Regions from separate parts of the Pantoea allii genome, predicted to be linked through region 2. Evidence: predicted binding sites of a transcription regulator. Region 2 holds the regulator's gene; the other holds the start of a gene.

Region 1 (8,892 bases), 1.1 Mb from region 2:
GGCTTCCATTTCCACGCCGGTTTTCCCGCTGAGCCGACACAGGGACGTAATGCGCACCCGGTTCGATTCCGGTTCCGCCACCAGTGCGATTTCCACTTTGCTCAGCATCAGCGGATGGCAAAGCGGGATCAGCTCCCAGGTGCGTTTTGCTGCCTGAATGCCCGCGATGCGCGCCGTCGCGAACACATCCCCTTTGTGGTGACTGCCCTCGATGATCATCTGTAACGTTTCTGGCTTCATCAGCACCAGCACTTCAGCCTGGGCTTCGCGTACGGTGTCATTTTTAGCGGATACATCCACCATATGGGCTTCACCGGCGGCGTTAATGTGTGTGAGTTGTGACATGCTTAACGTTTCTTTAAATGGGTGACAAAGTTGCAGGGACGCGTACGGGCATCCAGTTGATCGGCGATGATGCGCTCCCAGGCACTGGTGCAGGCCGACGTCGAGCCGGGAACAGCAAAAATCAACGTCTGGTTTGCCAGGCCGGCGACCGCGCGGGACTGTAAGGTCGATCCGCCAATCTCTTCATAGGAAATCATGCGAAACAGCTCGCCAAAGCCTTCGATTTCCCGATCGAACAGGGGAAGCAGCGCGTCGGGTGTGCTGTTTTTCAGGTTAAAACCGGTTCCGCCGTTAACGATCACCACCTGCACGTCTTCACTGGCGATCCAGCGTGACACAATGGCCCGGATACGGTAGAGATTGTCTGGGACGATGGCGTGGTCGATAACGCTGTGTCCAGCTTCGATCGCGGCTTCACGCAGATAATCACCGGATGTATCGTTGCTGGCATCGCGGCTGTCTGAAACCGTTAACGTAGCAAGCTGTAACGGTTGAAACGCGCTGGCTGGTTTACCCATATTTGCTCCTGCAATTAACCGCCAATATAAGAAAGATTCTGTGTAATACCGGTATTCCCCTGTAACAGGAAATGCGTCTGTTTCTTCTGTCCCAGACTGCTGGCAATACGCGCCTGCAGTTCCTGCTGCTGATCGTCTGACGCGAGCAGATCCCGTAACGGAATCCCGCCGTCACCAAACAGGCAGAGGTGCAGATTGCCCTGCGCGGAAACCCGCAGGCGGTTACAGCTGGCGCAAAAATCTTTGGAATACGGCATGATCAGCCCGATTTCACCCACGTAATCGGGGTGATAAAACACCTGGGCCGGGCCATCGCTGCGACCGCTGATGCGGCGCTGCCAGCCCTGCGCGATCAGCTTATCGCGGATCACCTCGCCGGACACATGCTGCTCGCGAAACAGCGCACCGCCGTCACCGGTTTCCATCAGCTCAATAAAACGCAGCTGAATGGGACGGGTACGAATCCAGTCAAGAAAGGTCGTCAGATTATGGCTGTTCACATCGCGCATCAGCACGCTATTGACTTTGACCTGGCTGAACCCAGCCTCAAACGCCGCGTCAATGCCCGCCATCACCTGATGGAATTTATCCTGGCCGGTAATGGCGTGAAACTGGCGTGCGTCAAGGCTGTCTACGCTGACGTTAAGGGCGGTAAGTCCGGCATCGCGCCATTGCTTAACGTCACGCGCCAGCCGGTAACCGTTGGTGGTGACCGCGATGTGACGAATCGCCGCGTTTTCCCTGACCGCCGCAATGATGTCGGTAAAGTCGCGGCGCAGGGAAGGTTCGCCACCGGTCAGGCGTACTTTTTCTGTGCCCGCCGCCGCAAAGGCGCGGGTGACCCGACGAATTTCATCCAGCGAGAGAAAGCTTTTATTGCGGATACCGTTTGGCTGGTAGCCATCCGGCAGGCAATAGGTACAACGGAAGTTGCAGACATCCGTGACCGACAGGCGCAAATAGTAAAATTTGCGCGAAAATGCATCAGTAAATTGTGACACCAGAACACCTTTCCAGTTCGGGAGATGCAGTCATTTCTTCCTGCACCCTGGCAGCGCGAAGGCTACGGCCTGAATCCCCTATCCGCAGACGTAGGCATTCAGGCTTGAGTGTACGTTAACCGGCTGGTCAACGCGGTCTACAGATGGTAGCGCGATTAGTGATTATGCGCCATCCACGGCTTTTACTCTCTGTGCTCCAGTAACGTTAACTTTCACCGTATTTCGCCCACAGGATAAGTTAACATGGCCGGTAAGCATTGACGTAAATCACCCTCGTCTGCATCAATAGTGCGCATAAGCGCCGCAGACGCGAAAAAGGAGAAGTATGAATCGAACACTGGCGGACCTTGATCGCGTGGTGGCCTTAGGGGGCGGACACGGATTAGGACGCGTGATGTCTGCCCTGTCTCCCCTGGGTTCACGCCTGACAGGCATTGTCACCACCACCGATAACGGCGGCTCCACAGGCCGCATTCGTCGCGCCGAAGGCGGTATTGCCTGGGGCGACTTGCGTAACTGTATTAACCAGTTGATTACCGAGCCGAGCGTGGCATCTGCCATGTTCGAATACCGCTTTACCGGCAACGGTGAACTGGCCGGACACAACCTGGGCAACCTGATACTCAAAGCGCTGGATCACCTTAGCGTACGCCCGCTGGAAGTGGTTAACATCATCCGAAACCTGCTAAAGGTCGACGCCTTTTTAATTCCTATGTCTGAACAGCCGGTTGATTTAGTGGCAACCGATGTCGAGGGCAATGCCGTTTACGGTGAAACCGCCATCGACGAGATGAAACTTCCGCCTCAGGAACTGATGCTGCACCCTGCCGTACACCCCACCCGGGAAGCGCTCGACGCCGTTGCAGAGGCCGATCTGATCCTGATTGGGCCTGGCAGTTTTTACACCAGCCTGATGCCCATTCTGCTCATGAAAGAGATGGCCCAGGCGTTACGGCGCACCCCCGCCAATATGGTGTTTATCGGCAATCTGGGCCGGGAGTTGAGTCCTGCGGCGGCCACACTTACCGTGGCCGATAAACTGGCGATGATGGAACACTACATTGGCAAGCGGGTGATTGACGCCATCGTGGTTGGCCCGTCCACGGATGTCAGCCGGGTGGAAAACCGCCTGATTATTCGTGAACCGCTGGAGGCGGCCGATATCAAATATCGTCACGACCGCCAGCTGCTCCGCGCCGCGCTGGAACACGCTATTCAGGGGTTTAACTGAATTACGACACCGCAATAAATAACGTGCGCAATTCTTGCAGTTGATCGCGCAGGCCAGCCGCCTGTTCGAACTCCAGGTTTTGCGCATGTTGCTGCATCTGCCCTTCCAGCTCGTGAATCTTTTTCTGCAATGCCTGCGGCGATAACGCCAGGTAATCGGCATTGCTTTCGGCCGCACCGCGTTTGCTGGGTTTGGCTTTGCCGCGGGTTTTCACCACGTTATTGCCCAGCTCCAGGATATCGGTGATTTTCTTATTCAGGCCCTGCGGCACAATGCCGTTTTCTTCATTGTGGCGCTGCTGCTTTTCACGGCGGCGATCGGTTTCTTCAATCGCCCTCGCCATTGAAGGCGTGATTTTATCGCCGTAGAGAATCGCTTTACCGTTGATGTTACGCGCCGCACGACCAATGGTCTGAATCAGCGAGCGTTCCGAACGCAGGAAGCCCTCTTTGTCCGCATCCAGAATCGCCACCAGCGACACTTCGGGCATATCCAGCCCTTCTCGCAACAGGTTAATCCCCACCAATACGTCAAATTTACCCAGACGCAGGTCACGGATGATTTCCATACGTTCCACGGTATCAATATCCGAGTGCAGATAGCGCACTTTTTCGCCGTGCTCTTCCAGGTACTCGGTCAGGTCTTCCGCCATGCGTTTGGTCAGGACGGTAACCAGTACACGTTCATTGACGGTGACGCGTTTGCGGATCTCTGACAGCAGATCGTCAACCTGGGTCGCGACGGGCCGCACTTCGAGGATCGGGTCCAGCAGGCCGGTCGGACGCACCACCTGGTCAATCACCTCGTCGCCGGATTTTTCCAGCTCGTATTTGCCTGGCGTTGCCGATACATAAATCGTTTGCGGTGCCAGTGCCTCGAACTCTTCAAACTTCATTGGGCGGTTATCCAGCGCCGAGGGCAGACGGAAACCGTATTCCACCAATGTCTCTTTACGCGCCCGGTCACCACGATACATGCCGCCAATTTGCGGAATCGTCACGTGGGACTCATCCACCACCAGCAGGCCATCTGCCGGGAGATAGTCAAACAGGGTCGGCGGCGCTTCTCCAGGCCCACGGCCCGAAAGGTAACGCGAGTAGTTTTCGATGCCGGAGCAGTAGCCCAGCTCCCCCATCATCTCCAGATCAAACTGGGTACGCTGGGTGATACGCTGCTCTTCCAGCAGTTTGTTATTTTCCAGCAGGTTTTTACGCCGGTCGGCCAGCTCGACTTTGATGTCTTCCATGGCCTGTAAAATGCGCTCACGCGGTGTGACATAGTGCGTCTTGGGATAGATCGTAAAGCGCGGCACCACTGACTCAACCTGGCCGGTGAGCGGGTCAAACAATGACAGGCGCTCCACCTCTTCATCAAATAATTCGATCCGTAGCGCAATGTCGTCAGATTCCGCAGGGAACACATCGATAACCTCGCCGCGCACCCGGAAGGTCCCGCGCTGGAACGCCTGATCGTTGCGGGTGTACTGCAGCTCTGACAGGCGGCGCAGGATGCTGCGTTGATCGATAATCATACCGCGCGTTAAGTGCAGCATCATTTTCAAATAAAGATCGGGATCGCCCAGGCCATAAATCGCCGACACCGATGCGACGACGATAACATCGCGCCGCTCCAGCAAGGCTTTTGTGGCGGAAAGACGCATTTGCTCAATGTGTTCGTTAACCGAGGCATCCTTTTCGATAAAGGTGTCGGAACTCGGCACATAGGCTTCAGGTTGGTAGTAATCGTAGTAAGAGACAAAAAACTCCACGGCGTTGTCCGGAAAGAACTCTTTCATCTCACCATACAGCTGCGCCGCCAGGGTTTTGTTGGGCGCTAATACCATGGTGGGCCGATTGAGATCGGCGATTACGTTAGCGACGGTAAAGGTTTTACCCGATCCGGTGACGCCTAATAACGTCTGGTGCGCCAGTCCATCTTCCAGTCCGGCTTCCAGACGACGAATCGCTTCCGGCTGATCGCCAGAAGGCTTGAAAGCGGAGTTCAGTTTAAAATCTTTACTCATGAATAGGGTTCCTGCAGAAGAAAGACGGCGGGCAGCCCATTATTTTACTCTGCTATGCCGATTTTGCCAGAAAAAAATACTGGATATAATAACAGTAATGATGCACAGTAACGGACATCACTTTCCGCTTGACTCTTTGGCTTTATCCCTTGCTGTCGGCTGTTTTTGTTGCGCCAGGTTATCCCCAAGCCAGGCCCTGATTTAACATTTGTCAAGCATGTGTCATAAAATTGCAGTTTGATGAATCGGCACCAATCCGGCAGGCTTGTTTTTTGATAACCCATTGATTTATAGCCGCTACTTTAAAAAGCCCAGATTCTCATCATCCAGTTACCAGGCCCCGTATTTCCTCGCTTCTAACCTGTTTTCATTATCTAATGCACAAGGTTATCCACAGGAATAGTGGATAACTGATGACAGCCCTTTGCACATCAGCTGTGTATAATTTTTTTCGTCGTCATGGCGGCCCTAAAAAAAATTTTTTTTTCGCTTAATTTCTGACACTAACTGGCAGGATTGAGCTACCGCAGCGGCACTCGCCTTGATCTGCGACAACCCCTTTTCTTTTTTTTATTTTTTGTGGTCTGGCACCTGCCCCATTAGCGAGCAGACGCACTTCATCACGCCTTTCGCCTGCACCGCCGTTGCACCGCGCCTTAAGCTAAGGCTGGCATTGTTCATTTTTCTTTATCTTTAAATGATGGTATTTCCGCAGGTTAAGCCAGCCACAGGGGGCAATAATGACTCTGGCCTGGGAATTGCATAACGTTTTACCAGCGTAGTACAGGCAATAGCGGTGTTGAAGATCCCGCTATCTCATTAGAGCGATTTACCAGAGATGAACGGCGAAAGCATTCAGGTTAATTATCTGGAAGGAGCGCGTCAGATGTTAAGTTTACGGTCGGTGAATCAGTTTTACGGTAAAAATCATATTCTCTGGAATGTGGATCTGGACCTGCCTCCCGGCACCTGCACCGGCATACTGGGACGGCCAGGCATGGGGAAAACCACCCTGGTCAACTGCATTATGGGGAAGCTGCCTATAAACAGCGGGACCATTAGCTGGCAGCAGGATGGTTCGCCGCCTGAGGACCTGTTGTCCCAGCCTGCAGAGCTGCGCGCCCGTCAGGGCATTGGCTATGTTCCGCAGGGGCGACATATTTTTACTCAGATGAGCGTCGAGGATAATTTACTCATCGCTTTACTGGCAGGCGCACAACCGCGTGACGGCTATCGGGCTATCCCGGAAATGATATTCGACCTGCTGCCGGCGCTTTATTCGTTGCGTCAACAGCGTAGCGGCGATTTGCCCGTCTATCAGCAGCAGCAACTGGCGCTGGCCCGTGCGCTGGTCTTACAGCCGCGCCTGCTGATTCTGGATGAGCCTGCCGACGGTATGGCACCCTGGCTGGAAGAAGAGATGGGGAATCTGATTCGTCGCCTGAACCGCGACTATGGCCTGACGATTTTGCTGCTTGAACAGCGGGTTTCATTGATTCGCCGCGTGGCTGACAACTTTTTACTGCTGCATCGCGGCCGCAATGTGGCTCAGGGCAACGTCACCCAGCTGGATGACGGTACCCTGGATAAATGGTTAACCGTGGCCTGATTCGCCAGGCAGCGTCAGGTACTGACCACAGTCAGCCTGCTGGCCCTCATCCGTTAACCAGGGAATCACACCCAGACAAGGTGCCGGAAGGCGCTGTGTTAAGGCCGTGAGGTATTCCTGATAGCGCCGACCGGGCGGCTGTACCGTATTGGCGATCCAGCCCGCCAGTCGCAGACCGCGCGCGCGGACAGCATCGGCCGTCAGCATGGCATGATTAATACATCCCAGCTTAACGCCCACCACCAAAATCACCGGCAGTTGCTCCGCCTCTACCCAGTCTGCATAGGTTTGCGTCTCAGAAAGCGGCGTGTACCAGCCGCCTGCTCCCTCGACCAGAATCCACTCGGCCAGCGGCTCAAGTTCACGCAGCCCCGCCGACAGGGTGGCAAACTCAATCGGTCTGCCCTCATCCGCGCTGACGATATGCGGCGAGGTTGGCTCCATAAACGCCAGCGGATTCACCTGCTCGTAGCGCAGCGCGACGTTGCTGTAACGCTGTAACGCCAGCGCATCGCTGTTACGCACGCCTGACGCAGTTAACTCACAGCCCGAGGCAACAGGTTTATAGCCTGCACAACGATAACCTGCAGCCGTGGCAGCCTGCAGCAGCGCCGCACTGGCCACCGTTTTACCGACTTCGGTGTCGGTGCCGGTCACAAACCAGCGTTTCATGATTTCGTCACTCCAAACATCACATGGTAACTGAGGCGAAAACCCTGCTCATCCCGGGGCCAGTGGGCTTCGAGTTGAGCAAGACGTTGACCCGTCAACAAACAGGCGGATCGCCCGCTATGCAAATGGGTTGCCCCGATGCCCTTCAGAGAGCGCATCGCGCTGAGGGCATCGGGGAAATGCAAGATAAAGGTTTGTGCATGGCAGTGCAGATGCTGAGTTTCACAGGCGGCGGCAATCTCCTGCGCGGGCAGGAAGCGATTAGCGTGCAGGCTGCCATCCAGGTGCGACCAGGCCTGATGGACTTCGTGCAGAGAGCCCGCGCTCAGGGTGGAAAAAAGCAAACAGCCGCCAGGCTTTAGTACCCGGTTAAACTGCGTTAGCGCCCCCTGCAAATCTTCGCTCCATTGCACCACCAGGTTGCTCCATACCAGGTCAACGCACTGGTTTGCCAACGGCAGCGCATCGATATCCCCTGCCAGATAGTGATGTGCGACGCCATTTTGCCGGGCCTGGTGCAACATCTGCGCCGACAGGTCCAACGCGGTGACCTGTTTGCCCCGCTCGTGCCATATCCGGCTGTACCAGCCGGTCCCACAACCGGCATCCAGCACCTGCAGGCCAGTGCGCGCGGGGGCCCACGCCAGCAGTGCATCACCGCTCAACCGTTGGAGTTCGGCATGGTGATCATACTGGGAGGCCGCGCGACCAAAGGCTCTGGCAACGGCGCGTTTATCAACCTGCAGCGTCATGCAGCGCCTCCAGTAAGACATCAATATCGTCTGGCTGATGGGCGGCCGTCAGCGTAATACGTAAACGCGCTGTCCCCGGTGGCACCGTTGGTGGACGGATCGCACTGACCCAACAGCCCGCACGGGCTAAGCGCGCAGACAGCGCCAGCGCCTGCCCGTTATCGCCAACGATCAACGGCTGAATCGCGCTGGACGAATCCATAAGCGCCCAGGGCAATGAGGCCGCCCCGTGACGAAAATGGGCGATGTTGTGAGCTAGACGTTGGCGATATTCATCGCCCGCCTGCACCTGTTTAAGCGCGGCTAACAGCGCGCTGGCCTGGGCCGGCGGCATCGCGGTGGAGTAAATCAGATGGCGGGAAAATTGCAGAAAATAATCGGCGGTAGCCTCATCACACAACAACGCGGCGCCACTGACACCGAAGGCTTTGCCAAAGGTCACCACCAGCAGGTCAGGTTTGATGCCCTGCGCCCAACAGCTGCCCCGCCCCTGTTCGCCGGTGATACCAATACCGTGCGCATCATCGACCAGCAACCCCGCGCGGGCCTGTTTCGCCTGAGCAGCAATCGCCTGTAAGGGCGCGCTATCGCCATCCATACTGAAAATGCCTTCGGTGACCACCAGCGTTTGCCCCTCGCAGGGCGCATCCAGCCGGGCAGCCAGGCTATGTGGATCGTTATGTGCAAAACGGCGCAGCTGCGCCGGGCTGAGGCTGGCGGCCTCCAGCAGCGAAGCATGAG
Region 2 (8,892 bases):
TCTTTATTCATTGCAGACCTCCACGTCATCCTTCGGTTTCGTTTTATTTTGCAGTTAAACAAAATCACGATATAAAGCGCTACTTAACAGCGCCATTCAAAGTTAATTGTAGTAGGTAATTTCAGGTTTGCCGGAAAAAATGAAAATAATATGTATCCTGCGTCATAATTCCGGTTCAGCGATCAGGCAGTGAACCAGGTGCCATTGCGCCAGTGTTTACGCCAGACCAGCCACAAGGATAAGCCACGCAGGGCAAGGAAGACCGCTATCGCCAGCCACAAACCATGGTTGCCGAGCAGGGGCACCGTAGCGAGCGTCAGGAAATAGCCCAAGGCAGCCACCGCCATGCTGTTACGCATTTCTCTTCCCTTTGTCGCACCAATAAACATGCCATCCAACAGATAGCACCAGACGCCGATTAGCGGCATGACAATCTGCCAGATCAAAAAGCGGTCAGCGGCCTGTTGCAGCGCATGGATAGAGGTGAGGAATGCCACTATCTGATAGCCAAACAGGGCATAGACGAGTGAGAAAAACAGCGCCACCACCAGCGCCTGACGACAGGCAGATAGCCATACCTGCTGCAGCCGGGTGCCGTTTTTTGCCCCGTGCGCTTCACCGGCAAAGGCTTCTACGGCGTAGGCAAACCCATCCAGCGCGTAGGCGGTGAACGTAATGAACATTAACAGGATGGCATTGACCGCGACGACGTCAGGGCCAATGCGGGCGCCGAGCACGGTAAGAGAGGCAAAGCAGAGCTGCAACAGCAAGGTGCGCAGTAAAATATCGCGATTAAGGCGAAGAAGGCGGTGGATGTCGCCGCGCCAGCTGTGAGTGAGCATCTCCAAGGTGATACCCCGCAGCGTTAGTACGCGCCACACCATCACCGCACCGACCAGTAACGTTGCGTATTCTGCCAGCGCGGTGGCGCTAGCGGCACCCGCCACGCCCCAGTGCAAACCCAGCACGAGCCAGAGATCCAACAGGATATTAATGACGTTACCTACCACCAGCAAGATGACCGGTGCCCTGGCATACTGAACGCCCAGCAGCCAGCCCAGGATGACTAAATTAGCCAGCGTTGCGGGCGCACTGAGCCAGCGAATATGGATAAACAGGGCTGCCTGCTCCAATACCGCGGGGTCCCCACCAATAAAGCGGGTGGCTAACGTCGTAACGGGATAGCGAAGGAAGATAAATAAGAGGCCCGCGACCAGCGCGATGAGCAGTGGCTGAGTCAGCGCTCGCGCCAGAGCGGTCTTATCACCCGCACCCAATGCCTGAGCCGTTAAGCCCGTGGTACTCATACGCAGAAAAAGCAGCAACATGAAGATGAAGCTGGTGATGGTCGTACCGACAGCCACACCACCCAGATAAACCGGGCTGTCAAGATGGCCGATCACGGCCGTGTCGACCAGACCGAGCAGAGGAACCGTGATATTTGACAGGATCATGGGCAGCGCTAACCGCCACAGGTTTTTATCGGTAGCTGTCAGAAAGCGCATTCTTGAATCCGTGCGATAAACCGCCGGGGCCAGAGATAAACCCACAGCGGCAAAGTAAGGGCAGACTGGAGAACGTTAAGATTGACGCATGCCAATAACCTTAACGGGTTTTACAACCACTCACCGTTACGGACAATGCCGACAGCCAGACCTTCAACGGTGAGAGACTGGGCACGTGTGTCAACAATGATAGGCTCGAAATCGTTGTTTTCAGGTAAGAGATGCACCACAGAACCCTGTTTCTTCCAGCGTTTTACCGTGACTTCATCATCAATACGCGCAACCACAACCTGACCATTACGCACTTCCTGCGTTTTGTGAACCGCCAGCAAATCACCATCCATAATGCCGATATCTTTCATCGACATTCCGCTCACGCGCAACAGGAAATCCGCTGCAGGCTTGAACATGTCAGGATCTACTTTGTAATGCGTTTCAATGTGTTCCTGGGCCAGTAATGGCTCACCGGCGGCGACGCGACCAATCAACGGCAGGCCGTCTGATGGCTCTTCTTCCATTAACAAACGGATACCGCGGGACGCACCAGAGACGATTTCAATCACGCCTTTACGCGCCAGTGCTTTCAGGTGTTCTTCGGCTGCATTTGGCGAACGAAAACCAAGCTGCGCGGCGATTTCTGCACGCGTTGGCGGCATGCCTGTTTGATTAATGTGGTCGCGAATCAAGTCGTAGACCTGTTGCTGCCTGCTGGTTAATGCTTTCATCCCGCCCCCTGGTTGTTTATACAGTCGCTGTGAGTATATACAGGTATTGGTGAAATGGAAACCAAAACTCAGGCCAAAATCAGTTATTTGACGCGAGATGGAACGCTTATCGCAAATGCGACCAAAGCAGCGTTCCCCAGACAAAAAGGGCCAGTAATATTGCGATGAAAACGGCGGCGGAGCCCATGTCTTTTGCTCGTCCAGCAAGAGGATGCCGCTCCTGACCGGTGCGGTCTACCACCGCTTCTATGGCACTGTTCAGGACTTCAACAATAATCACCAGTACGACAGAGCCAATCATCAGGATGCGCGAAACGCTATCGACATCCAGCCAGCAGGCCAGGATAATCGCTACCAGTGCGGTAACCGCTTCCTGACGGAAAGCAGCTTCATGCTGCCAGGCAGCACGAAGACCTTGCCATGAATAGCCCGCAGCTTTCACAATTCGGTTAAGGCCGGTGACATTATTTGTCATAATAAAGGAACTCTTTTCAAAGGATTGACGTCAATATTGGGCAGCGCACAATTGTCGCTGTCACAGATTTTTGCTGCGCTTTCTGATAAGCTTGCGCCGCTTTGCTAACAAGAGGCTTCATGTTGTCTATGTCAGGTTGGCGTATACTTTTTTATAAATTACTGAATTTACCCCTGTCGTTTCTGGTAAAGAGTAAGGCCATTCCGGCCGATCCCGTATCCGAACATGGGCTGGACCCAACCCGGCCTATTATGTATGTCCTGCCTTATGATTCAAAGGCCGATCTCCTGACTTTGCGCGCGCAGTGCATCAGGCACGAGCTGCCCGATCCGCTTTCGCCGCTGGAGATTGACGGGGCCTTGCTGCCGCGTCATGTCTTTATCCACGATGGCCCACGCGTGTTTCCCTATTTCGTGCCCAGCGTCGAGTCGGTAAAAATCTTCCACGAGTATCTCGATCTGCACCGCAGTAACCCTGAGCTTGATATCCAGATGTTACCGGTTTCCGTCATGTTCGGCCGCGCACCCGGCCGGGAAGTGCAGGGAGAAGATAATCCGCCTCATTTACGTTTGTTAAATGGGGTACAAAAATTCTTTGCTGTGCTCTGGCATGGTCGCGACAGTTTTGTGCGCTTCTCGCCAACCGTTTCCCTGCGTCGTATGGCGACTGAACACGGTACGGATAAATCAATTGCGCAAAAACTGGCCCGGGTCGCTCGTATCCACTTTGCCCGTCAGCGTCTGGCAGCGGTCGGTCCGCGCCTGCCCGCGCGTCAGGATTTGTTCAATCGCCTGCTGCAATCGAAAGCGATAGAAAAAGCGGTAGAAGACGAAGCCCGCAGCAAGAAGGTTTCGCATGAAAAAGCCCAGCAAAACGCCGTTGAAATGATGGAGGAGATTGCCGCCAACTTCTCCTACGAAGCGATTCGCGTCACGGATCGCGTGATGGGTTGGCTCTGGAGTCGACTTTATCAGGGCATCAACGTCAACGGCGGTGAGCGCGTTCGCCAGCTGGCTCAGGACGGTCATGAAATTGTTTATGTGCCCTGCCACCGCAGCCATATGGATTACCTGTTGCTGTCTTACGTGCTGTATCACCAGGGGCTGGTCCCGCCGCACATCGCCGCCGGTATTAACCTGAACTTCTGGCCTGCCGGGCCGATTTTCCGCCGTCTGGGTGCCTTCTTTATTCGCCGGACCTTTAAAGGCAACAAGCTCTATGCCACCGTCTTCCGTGAATACCTGGGTGAACTCTTTACCCGTGGCTATTCCGTGGAGTACTTCGTGGAAGGGGGCCGTTCACGTACCGGCCGGCTGTTAGATCCGAAAACCGGCACGCTGTCCATGACGCTGCAGGCCATGCTACGCGGCGGCACGCGCCCTATCACGTTAGTGCCTATATACATCGGTTACGAACATGTCATGGAAGTGGGCACCTATGCGAAAGAGCTTCGCGGTGCCACGAAAGAGAAAGAAGGCTTCATGCAGATGGTGCGCGGCTTACGTAAGCTGCGCAATCTCGGTCAGGGTTACGTGAACTTTGGCGAGCCGCTACCGCTGATAAATTATTTGAATAAGCACGTTCCTGAATGGCGCGATGCTATCGATCCCATTGAAGCACAGCGTCCCGGCTGGTTGACCCCGGCGGCGAACGATATCGCGGCCACCATCATGGTGCGTATTAACGAAGCCGGCGCGGCGAATGCCATGAACCTGTGCGTTACCGCTCTGCTTGCTTCGCGTCAGCGCTCTTTGACCCGCGAGCAGTTGGTTGAGCAACTGGAGTGCTATACCCAGTTACTGCGCAACGTGCCCTACTCGCCGGATGCCACCTTGCCCGACATGTCTGCCGAAGCCCTGCTGGATCATGCGCTCAGCATGAACAAATTCGAGAGTGAAAAAGACAGTATTGGTGACATCATTATTCTGCCGCGCGAGCAGGCGGTACTGATGACCTACTACCGTAATAACATTCATCATATGCTGGTCATGCCGTCGCTGATTGCGGCGATTGTGCAGCAGCATCGCAACCTGAGCGAAGCCGAACTGCTGCGTCAGGTCAGCCTGATCTATCCCATGCTGAAGAGCGAGCTGTTCCTGCGCTGGAGCCATGATCAACTGCCGCAGTTACTGACTAACTTATGTCAGGAACTGACGCGTCAGGGGCTGATTACCGTTGAGGCAGGTCTGCTGTCGTTTAACACCGCGCGTTACCGTACGCTTCAACTGCTGGCCGCCGGTGTGCGTGAGACGCTGCAGCGTTACGCCATCACCTTCTCGATTCTTAGCGCCAAGCCCACCATTAACCGGGGCACGCTGGAAAAAGAGAGCCGTACCCTGGCGCAGCGCCTGAGCGTGTTGCACGGGATCAATGCGCCGGAGTTCTTTGATAAAGCGGTGTTCTCCTCACTGGTGCTCACGCTGCGTGATGAAGGTTATATCAGCGACAGCGGTGATGCCGACGTGGCGCAGACGCTGGCGACCTGGCACATCCTGGCTGACCTGGTCACCAGCGATGTACGCATGACCATCGAAAGCGCCGTAGCGCACGATTAGCGGATTCGCGATGACGAGAAAGGCGACCCTGAAGGTCGCCTTTTTTATTCGCACGCTGGTACTGAGGCACTCAGCAGCGTTGACGCACATTCGCGAACTGACCGCGATTCTCGTCGGGGCGGTTAAAGGAGCTGTGAAAACGGCGGCGTATTCATCAGCACGCCCAGAAACAGAACCAGTCCCACATAGTTGTTATTCAGGAAGGCGCGGAAACAGGCCTGACGATCGCGCTGCGCAATCAGCTTTTGCTGATAAACAAATAACCCACCAGCCAGTAATAGCGTCCAGTAAAACGCGCCGTTCAGATCCAGCATCGTCCCCACCAGCGCCATCAACACCAACGTAGACAGCTGCAGCAGACCAATAATCAATTTGTCGTAGCGACCAAACAGTATCGCCGTGGACTTAACGCCTATCTTCAGGTCATCCTCGCGATCAACCATGGCATATTGCGTATCGTAGGCCACCGTCCAGCAAATGTTTGCCAGGAATACCAGCCAACAGACCAGAGGTAAGGACTCACTAACTGCCGCCCACGCCATGGGGATCGCCCAGCCAAAGGCTGCGCCTAACACCACCTGAGGCAGATGCGTATATCGCTTCATAAACGGATAGACCCAGGCCAGCGCCAGGCCCACGACCGAGAGCATAATGGTCATCAGGTTCATGCTCAGTACCAGGGCAAACGCAATCAGCCCCAACACCACAAACAGCATTTTGGCTTCTTTCGCCGTCACGGCACCGCTTGCCAGCGGCCGGTGCCTGGTGCGCTCAACGTGCCCGTCTACCTTACGGTCGGCATAATCATTGATCACACAGCCCGCAGCGCGCATCACAAAGACACCCGCGACAAACACCGCCAGTGTCGGCAGCGGTGGGACGGTCATCTTTGCCAGCCAGAGCGCCCACAGCGTTGGCCACAACAGCAGTAAAGCGCCGATCGGTTTATCGATTCGCATCAGGCGGCTGTAAGCCTGCCATTTCGTCATTTTTTGTGTGTTTTGCACAGGTCAAACCCTTAACCTTGATCACGATAGACCGGCGATGCCGGTAAAAACAGTTCCGTTAACAGTAGCGGCTTACCCGACAGCCGCAGCCGGGACCGGCGTCCCCAGAGCGTTTCGACGCTGCCAGGCTCAATAAAATCGCGGGTAAGCGTTGATGAGGAGAACAGGTAACGTCCCAGAGGCCGCGTACCGAGTTGCTGTAACATGGTTTCCGGGCCGTTGAGGGTACTTTCAGGCACCAGCGTGCGTCCCGCCAGCCACGGCTGCTCATCTCCGTAGAGAATCACTTCACGCAGCCAGAAACGCTGGTCTGCAGGTAATAACGCGCCTTCGTCGCCTAATTCGTCAGCATCGATAAAGCCTTCGCGTACAGGTTCGACCCTGACCTTCTGGCAATGCTGTTCGAAACGTCGCGTCATGGAGTCCTCCTCCATCAGCCAGTCACGAAGCGGTTGCGTAAATGCGGCATCGTCCAGCGCCAGCCAAGTGAGTGAACGTAATAAACGGAGCGGGTCTTGCGTCATGGCACTTTCCCCCAAAAATTTTCAGAGAGGTAGTTTAGCGCAGAGCGATACGAGGAACACCGTCCTGAATGCTGACGGCTTCGTTACTCGCGTTTAAGCCGGTTACTGTTTGCCAGCCACAGGGTGATAACCAGCAACAGGATAGCCGCGGAATAACATAACGTATCAATGGGATTTTTATGGTCGACGATGATCAGCCTGATGATGGCGGTAATCCCGATGTACACAAAGTAGCGTAAAGGGAAATGGTAGCCCGACTGGAAGTACTTCACGATGAGTGCAATAAATTCGAAGTAGAGAAAATAAATCACAATGCCGTCAATCAGCAGGTAGGACGACGCCTGCTCACCGGTGCTAAACAGGACATTGGCTAAATGGACTGTCTCTTTGCCCAAAAACACCATCAAAATCACCGCCAGGATCAGCAGTCCCGCGTTCAGTACCCACTGCATCAGGCGCGCAATCTTCTGTGCTACCGGGTTTTTGTCACTCATCTCACGCCTCAAAAATTAAATGGGGTTTTATTGGCGCTATCATGCGTGAGTGTGACCTAAATCACAATATAGCTGTCAGGCTTACCGCACCCGCTGCCATTCCTCCCCCCAATGTGACATGAGGAATGCTTATTAATGAACGCCATAACCCCTGAAAGATCAGAATCATAAAGCAAGAACAGCGCGGGTGAGGATGGATGTTTTCACGCACATCGCGCGCCAACTGCGGCTGTTGCTACGCCTGACGCCGATTATCCCTTTATGACTACCTGGTTGAATCCACCTGTTGGTAAAGCCTGTCATCCCTTTTTCACATGTGAGGGCTACATTGACTCGGTTTTGGCGACCGAATGATCCAGACCCGGTTTTAGCCCGACACCGTTCAGCTCTACGCATTCACTGCCTTATGTAGCGGTATTGCCTGTATCGACTGGCAGCTAATCAGCCGAAGCGCCAGCGCATAAGACGCGATGCGGCCGGGAAAAGGCATTTAACCCACTCCGTTTTCGCAGAAAAGTTTGTGTGTACTTACAATCAAAAAAGCTATTGATAAAAAACAATATTTAACGATGATCGAAACAATAACGCTGCATCAGACAACCCAATAGTGCCCTGTTAAGAGTACCGACGCGCACAACCTAAGCCACAGTAAGGAGAACAGCATGAAAACGATTCTGGTGATTCTGGACGGCCTGAGTCATCACGTGGCACAACACGCTATGGGCTACCTGCATGCAGAATGTGCCCATGGCAAAGGCCATTACTACAGCCTGACCTGTGCGCTGCCTTCGTTGTCACGTCCGCTATATGAGTGCATTCTGACCGGCGTCGCACCGGTGGAAAGCGGGATTATTCATAACGATGTCAACCGCATGAGCCACGAACGCAGTGTGTTTCACTATGCGCGTGACGCCGGGCTGACCACCGCCGCCGCCGCTTACCACTGGATAAGCGAACTGTATAACCGCACGCCCTTCGAACCAGCCCGCGATCGTCACACGGACGCCCCGACGCTGCCTGTTCAGTTTGGGCACTTTTACTCCGACGACGGCTATCCCGATTCCCACCTGTTTGAAGATGCCGAAAGCCTGCGGTTACGTTACAACCCGGACTTCCTGCTGATTCATCCGATGAATATCGATCATGCCGGTCATCAGCATGGCCTCTCTTCTACCGCGTACCGCAACAGGGCGCGCATGGCAGATGGTTATCTGTCACAGTGGATGCCAGGCTGGCTGGCGGAAGGCTATCAGGTCATGGTTACCGCCGACCACGGCATGAACGATGACCGTTCGCATGGTGGCATGTTGCCAGAAGAAACGACCGTTCCCCTGTTTGTATTTGGTGAAGGCTTCTCGCGAAAGGCCGGGCTGGCCCCGCAACAAACCGAACTCTGCGGCACCCTGTGTTCGCTGCTCGGCGTCACACATGATAAGCCGGTCCATCGCGCCTTGCTGGCGGGTTCAGCGTCCTGACGTTAACGCGCTGAAGACCGGGCAGAGAACGTACAGATTTCCACATTCCCGCCGCGCGGGATCATCATGAGCCGCAGCGGCACCTCACCCTGGACTGACGGCGACCGTCTTCCCCTTCAGCGCTGTCAAAAC

Evidence for each region. Region 2 encodes LexA, which represses DNA repair genes until DNA is damaged. Its sites were predicted from a motif close to TNCTGTATGTACATACAGNA; they were not measured.
Region 1: a site for LexA is predicted at 5,196-5,215, ahead of uvrB (excinuclease ABC subunit UvrB). Genes of this name have one in related genera too.

The regions. Positions count from the first base shown of each region.
Region 1 is NZ_CP125958.1:3,261,817-3,270,708, forward strand. Features, by position in the region: gene moaC (cyclic pyranopterin monophosphate synthase MoaC) at 1-345, opposite strand, end outside; gene moaB (molybdenum cofactor biosynthesis protein B) at 348-863, opposite strand; gene moaA (GTP 3',8-cyclase MoaA) at 878-1,867, opposite strand; molybdenum cofactor riboswitch at 1,854-1,987, opposite strand; gene QNH99_RS15435 (gluconeogenesis factor YvcK family protein) at 2,190-3,095, shown strand; gene uvrB (excinuclease ABC subunit UvrB) at 3,097-5,118, opposite strand; gene QNH99_RS15445 (ABC transporter ATP-binding protein) at 6,005-6,727, shown strand; gene bioD (dethiobiotin synthase) at 6,713-7,399, opposite strand; gene bioC (malonyl-ACP O-methyltransferase BioC) at 7,396-8,151, opposite strand; gene bioF (8-amino-7-oxononanoate synthase) at 8,135-8,892, opposite strand, start outside.
Region 2 is NZ_CP125958.1:4,349,224-4,358,115, forward strand. Features, by position in the region: gene QNH99_RS20395 (CsbD family protein) at 1-11, opposite strand, end outside; gene dinF (MATE family efflux transporter DinF) at 183-1,505, opposite strand; gene lexA (transcriptional repressor LexA) at 1,616-2,230, opposite strand; gene QNH99_RS20410 (diacylglycerol kinase) at 2,337-2,705, opposite strand; gene plsB (glycerol-3-phosphate 1-O-acyltransferase PlsB) at 2,834-5,260, shown strand; gene ubiA (4-hydroxybenzoate octaprenyltransferase) at 5,383-6,267, opposite strand; gene ubiC (chorismate lyase) at 6,279-6,791, opposite strand; gene psiE (phosphate-starvation-inducible protein PsiE) at 6,875-7,285, opposite strand; gene QNH99_RS20435 (alkaline phosphatase family protein) at 7,948-8,760, shown strand.